Regions from separate parts of the Rummeliibacillus sp. NPDC094406 genome, predicted to be linked through region 2. Evidence: predicted binding sites of a transcription regulator. Region 2 holds the regulator's gene; the other holds the start of a gene.
The links. Region 2 encodes LexA, which represses DNA repair genes until DNA is damaged. Its sites were predicted from a motif close to CGAACATATGTTCG; they were not measured.
Positions count from the first base shown of each region.

Region 1: a site for LexA is predicted at 2,117-2,130, ahead of ACIQ4I_RS14645 (Y-family DNA polymerase). Genes of this name have one in related genera too.

Region 1 is NZ_JBIWGZ010000005.1:175,224-178,656, forward strand. Features, by position in the region: SAM riboswitch class I at 9-108, opposite strand; gene ACIQ4I_RS14640 (YolD-like family protein) at 218-553, opposite strand; gene ACIQ4I_RS14645 (Y-family DNA polymerase) at 842-2,098, opposite strand; gene ACIQ4I_RS14650 (carbon-nitrogen family hydrolase) at 2,472-3,260, opposite strand; gene ACIQ4I_RS14655 (pyridoxal phosphate-dependent aminotransferase) at 3,422-3,433, shown strand, end outside.
Region 2 is NZ_JBIWGZ010000002.1:140,049-143,481, reverse strand. Features, by position in the region: gene ACIQ4I_RS05445 (transcriptional regulator) at 1-74, shown strand, start outside; gene ACIQ4I_RS05440 (YolD-like family protein) at 71-463, shown strand; gene ACIQ4I_RS05435 (hypothetical protein) at 516-863, opposite strand; gene ACIQ4I_RS05430 (hypothetical protein) at 1,430-1,690, shown strand; gene lexA (transcriptional repressor LexA) at 1,717-2,331, opposite strand; gene yneA (cell division suppressor protein YneA) at 2,499-2,813, shown strand; gene ACIQ4I_RS05415 (YneB family resolvase-like protein) at 2,810-3,433, shown strand, end outside.

The sequences.
Region 1 (3,433 bases), on a different contig from region 2:
TCGACGTTCATTTATCTTTCAGAATTAAATTCTGTAGGAATTAGCACCTTCCCTAACGGGGGTTGCTGGACTTCACAGGGCCTATCCCTCAGTCGCTCTTGATAAATTCCATTTATTAAGTTGTAAGTTTATGATAATCATATTATTTCCTTTTACGTCATTTGTCAATGAATTTTTAGAAAAAATCAACTATTTTAAAATATCTTTATTTTTCATTTTATGCAAGAACCTTTATATGGAGAATGACTTCTACATCAATCCAATTATTTGTACGTTGTGTGGTGTCGTATAAACAAAGCTTTTTTTCTTCGCCTTTGAGTTCCGTAATGACACCTCTATTTTGAGTACTTGCTCGCTGATGCCAAACTTCTAGTAATACTTCTTTCTTGCCGTAATAAGCTTGCATTAGTTCTTCTTCTAATGCTTGCAATGTCCATTCATCAAATGCAGGTTTTGCAATCTGCTGTGTCTCCTGTTGCCAAATTCTTAGCCTTTGCACATGTTCTGGTAGCATCATCGCAGTCCACTTTATATTCCCTCGATCACGTATCAAGCTGATATCTCCTTTACAAATTCATTTGGTCTGCATAATTTTATGCTAAGGCTTTGTTTAACAATACTGTTGATATTTCATCAGTTTTGCTTTCATCGTGGACGCTTTCCGTTCTAGTAAGATTCATTAAATAATCAACAATATCCTATAACAGAGCCTATGCTAAAGATCTTTCCCCTGTTTTCAGTTATCCACAGCTGAGTTATCCACACTAACTTCCCTTTTTGCATATTACATTCACTTAGATGCATAATCCGTTTGTTTTCCAGATGCATAAATATACAGTTTCTATTTTTTATGTCCGCCGAGTAATTTGGAGCGCTTAATCGCCGTGCCTGCGTCTGTATAAGATACAGCCCGTAATACTGCTGAAGAACCATAGTTAGTGCGAAGCTGGTCCATCGTGGCACCAAGTTTACGACGCCTCCAACGAGTTGCATCAAAAAAGCTGAGCTGCATGGAATTTTCTGATTCTAGTTTTGTAATACTGATACTAATTTGCCGTACAGGACGTTCATTGTATTGTTCATTTAATATTTGTTGGCAAACACGATAAATGACCATTGTATCGTTGGTTGCTTCATCAATTGTGCGCGAACGTTGGAAACCTCCTCCAAAGGCATTTTTGCTATAAGAAATTCCCAGTGTAATGGTACGTCCTACTTTATAAGCTTCCCGTGCTCTTCTTGCCACATCCTCACACATTTCAAGAAGAACCGCTAACACTTCCTTTTTGGTGTTGTAATCTCGCATCAATATTTGACTTTTTCCATAACTAATTTGACCTTCTATCAGTGGTGCTTCACCTACTTTTGATAAATCGACGCCCCGAGCATGATAGTATAGCTGATTGCCCATAATACCGAAATGCTTTTCGAGTGTTGCTAAATCAGCATGAGCTAAATCACCAACAGAGAAAATCCCCATATTATTAAGCGTTCGTTCTGTTCGATGTCCAATTCCCCACATCTTCGATAAAGGTGTAACTGGCCACAGTTTTTTTTCCACGTCTTCATAATCCCATTTGGCAAAGCCTGTTTTTTTCGCATCTAAATCGAGTGCAAGTTTTGCTAACAGCATATTCGGTCCCATGCCAACTGTACTTGTAATTTCAAATTGTCGATAAAGTTCATCTTGAATTTGGTGTGCTGTTTCTACTGGATCTCCCCACAGTTTTTCGGTACCAGTAAGGTCGACAAAACTTTCGTCAATGCTATATACATGAATAGCTTCCTTCGGTACATAACTATTCAATAGCTTGGTAATTTCAACCGACATACGAACAAAATATTCCATCTTCGGTTCAAATAAATGAATATCTGGATGCTTCGGTATTTCATATAGTCGTGTTCCTGTTTTCACTTGAAATCGTTGCTTCATAATTGGAGAAGCAGCTAGAACAATACTCCCTTTTTGCTGAAAGTTTCCTACAACTGCAATCGCCTCTTTTTCAACATCTAAATGAGCCCACGATGCCATACAGCTAGCATAAAAACATCGCATATCTACACACATAACCGACCTTCTCGGCAGATTTTCATACAGCACAGCACACCTCCATAAGGAACATTTGTTCTTATTTTAAAATGAGATAAGTGAGATGACAAGTAGGAAGTCGTACTTTACCAATAAACGACAATGTTTTTGTTATAAGTATCCTGTGAAGTAATTTTTTATATGACCTATGTTATATATATGTTGCTTTGAGAAGGTTTTTAGAATGGCTTTATTGCTATGATGGAGATTTTTATAGGGGCTATCTACGTTTTTAGGAAATCAATCCACGAAATTTTAAATTGTATCTACGTCCTGTGAAATTGACGTCTCCAATTTAGGAATCTTTATCTTCTTTCTTGATGTGACTTCATTAAAAATAAAAACCCACTCTACTAAGATATAGTAAAATGGGTCAATGAATTTATTTCAAAATATCCTTATACAATTCTGGACGTCGATCATCATACACTGGAATCTTCTTACGTACCTCATCCACTTTCGAGAAATCAACATCGACTATGGAAAGTTCTTCATCTTCGTTACCTGTCCACAGTACTTCGCCCCATGGTTCAATCACCATTGATTGACCATTAAAGTTTTCTACTTTATTGCTAATACGGTTAATTGCAACTATGAAGCATTGATTCTCAATGGCACGTGCCTGCAATAATACTTTCCAGTGATCGATTCTCGGGGTTGGCCATTGGGCCGATACAAATATAACTTTCGCGCCGTTTAACGCATGAAGACGAAGCCATTCTGGGAAACGAATATCATAACAAATCACTCCAGCAGCTTGCAAATCTCCCAATTCAAAATTATTTTGCCCCTCACCCGCAGATAGATGTAAGTGTTCATCCATTAAGCGGAATAAATGTGCTTTGTCATACTCGCCAACTATTTCGCCATGGAGATTCACTGTATACATTGTATTGAAGAATCCGTCTACTTTTTTCGTTGCTACTGAACCACCTACAATATGAATATGTAGCTCTGAAGCTAATGCTTGAAGGAATTTCTTCGTTCTCTCACCATTCACATCTGCTAATTCCTCTAATTTTTCTAATGCATAGCCCGTATTCCACATTTCAGGTAAAATAACGAGCTCTGCTCCTTTACTAGCCGCTTCTCGAATAAACGCTTCTGCCCTTGTAAAATTTTTTTCAACATCTCCAAAAGCTACGTTTAATTGAATACATCCTATCTTCATTTTTGCACCACCTATAGACATTTTCTTAAAAAGGTTATACTATTTTCACTAAATCATTTTTAAATTCAGAAAATTCATTTTCTTCTATTCTAGCGATATCTAATTCAAATGTATAGTACATGGACTTAGCACTTTTAATTATCAATTGGAGGGAAATATTTATGGAGTTATCA
Region 2 (3,433 bases):
AAAAGCGTACTTTTATTATCGAGAATGTTCTTGCGATGTTGCCAATTAATAAAAAGGAGAGTTACGCAATATGAAATATGAAGAAGAATCGCAAAACTTTATTGATTCATTAAATATTAAAGATCGTGGCAGCATTAAATGGTCAATGGCTATGATGATGCCAGAGCATGTTGCTTTACTTAAAAAAGAGAGAGAAAAAGAAGATTATATTAGAAAGCCTGAGCTAACTGAATGGGAATTAGAGGATATGCAGATGAATCTAATGATGGCTTTAAATATAAAATTAGAGCTTGAATATAAAATATGGAACGATGGGAAGTTTGAATATCACCGAGGAGTAATCACAAGAATCAACGAACAAACAAAAGAGTTTTATTATAGTGATCCGTTCTTAAATATCCGTGGTCCAATTAATTTGGAAGAAGTAGTCGATATCTCACCGATTGATTATAGAGAAATTTAAATCTTGTTAAAAATATTTATCCCCTCAACCATACGGAAGAGGGGCTTTTAGTTTAAAATAATTTCTTCATTAATGAACTATAAGTTTTATCATCAACTTCAAGTAAGCTTTTCTTACCATCATTAAATTCAATGGCAATTGTGTGTGTGCCTTTAGATTTTGCACTAAGAGCCGCTAACCAACCTACTGGTCCTAAAATTACTCCACCTACAAACGCTCGTCCAACGGCAGATGTAGCACTTTTTCGGGTTTCTTCTGTTATAAGCTCATATTCTTTTACATTTTCTTTAGTAAGATCAAGTGTTTTAAAGAGGCTAGTAGCAATAGAAACTATACCTAAAGTGTGAAGAACATTTTTACCTTGATAATCACCAGCAATTACTTTATTTTTTGCGCCCAATATTATAACCACCTTTCCAATATATAGTATAATAACAAATAGAAGGTATGGATAGATTTTTTTGAAAATGGAGTTCCTTCTATTATAATTGTTAAAATTAGTTTTCAGTGGATTGACCACAAAATGACCACAAAAGCCACAAAATGACCACGAATATGAAACAAGATAAAAAACAATAAATACACATTTGCGATAAAACAAGCATTTATGATATGTTAAATACAAGTAGATTATCCGTGTTTAATAAAATTTGAAATGGAAGGTTTAATATTTCTCGGACCAAAATAATTTATATATTGTATAAATCAGACCAAAATCAGACCAAAATGACACCATTTATTAAATATCGATATAGCTACAAAATCTATAAAATCAGCCATTAAACAATGATAAGTATCTATAAATAACCTTTGTTTATAATCCGTACGCAAGTACACCAATGGGAACGTGACCAATACATGAAAATGTATTAAGATATAAAGCGTTGGGGCTCTAAGCCTCAACGCTTTTTCTTTTTCCACGGGAATTTTACGATTAATGCATCTGGTATACAAGGAAAAATATTAATGGGAGTTTTAGGTGAGGGAAATAGCCGTATACTTGCAGAATTGGGAATTGGAACAATTTATGAAGCACGTATCATCGGTCGTATTTTAGAGCATGAAAAGTGTATAAAACGACCGTATTGCATTTTGATCAATCATACTTTTGGCGGTACCATTCAAGCTGTTCATATTGAATGCTTATCAAAAAATTATTTAGTCTTAAAACGTAAAAATCAAATAACGCAAAATAAAAAAGCATTCAAATCTATCTTATTAGAATAGATTTGGATACTTTTTCATATGATTGATTAGTGAACGTTACGATATAAACCAACCACTTTCCCAAGAACAGAGACACTTTCTACAATAATCGGGTCCATTGAAGAGTTTTCTGGTTGGAGTCGGAAAAAACCATCTTCTTTATAGAAGCGTTTTACAGTAGCTTCATTTTCTTCTGTCATAGCGACAATAACATCACCATTATTGGCTGTTGCTTGTTGTTTTACTATGACATAATCGCCGTCTAAAATACCGGCCTCGATCATAGATTCGCCCATGATTTCAAGCATGAAAATATGATCATCTGAAGTTCCATAATAGTTTGGAATAGGGAAATATTCTTCTATATTTTCAATAGCTGTAATCGGCAGACCAGCAGTAACTTTTCCAACTAGTGGAACATGCATTACACCTTGTTTTGAAATATTATCTTGATCCAAAATTTCTATTGCACGAGGTTTTGTTGGATCGCGACGAATAAGTCCTTTGCTTTCAAGTCTATTTAAATGTCCGTGGACAGTAGAACTTGATGCTAATCCTACAGCTTCGCCAATCTCTCGGACGGAAGGTGGGTATCCTTTTGAACGAACTTCTTCTTTAATAAATTCAAGTATATCTTCTTGTCTTTTCGATACTTTTTTCAATCCATTCACCTCTTATCTTAGTATTCTTCTAATTGTTAAATTTAGTATAGCATTACCGAACAAAAAATGCAAACGTAGGTTCGAAAAAGTGTTTGACAAAAAACAAGTGTTCGGTTTATATTGAGAACATACATTCCGAACAAACATTCGATGGAAGGAAGATTCATATGAACTGGGTTAATAGAAATCAAAATGCAGCATTACTAATCATATTCGTAACAATTGGTATGATCATTCTTTTTATATCAAATAGAGATACGACAAAATATACTAATATTGAAATACAAGAAGGAGATACACTATGGGCATTATCCGATCAATACAAAGGTGATTTATCAAATGACGAGTGGGTACGCTTAGTGAAAAATGAAAACAATATGTTTGACGATAAAATAATAGCTGGTCATACTTTAATTATTCCAGATTATAAAAAATCAATTTCAAAAGATGAAGGAATAGAATTGGCGAGTGACAGAAAATGATGAATAATAAGGCAGTATTGTATTGTCGTGTAAGCACAGAAAAGGAAACACAAGATACATCAATAGAAAGACAAGAGATTGAACTAAGAGACTTTGCAAAATCAGAAGGATATGAAGTAGCAGAAGTATTTACGGACAGACATAGTGGTTATGATATTGATCGTGAAGGTTTATTAGATTTACTAGAGTTTATGAAGGAATATCACATTTTCACCTTATTTGTTCAAGATGAGACACGTTTAGGACGTGGTAATGGACGAATGGCCGTTTTGCATTTATTGCAAAAGATGAATGTTGATATATTTACCTTAAGTGATTCCGGCAATATTAAGTTGAATGATATGGATACTATGTTGCTTGAAATTTTAGCTCTTGTAGAGGAGTATCAACGAAAATTACATAATGCGAAAATACGCCGAGGTATGAAAAGAGCTGTTCAAAATGGATACAGACCCGAAAATAATTTGAAGGATCGAGGTAATCCGGAAGGCAGAGACCGGATAGATGTGCCTATTGAACAAATAATTAGCTTAAGACAAAAAGGCATGACCTTTGAAGAAATAACTTCAACTTTAAATGGCTTAGGTTTTCAAATTAGTAAAGCAACTGTTCACAGACGT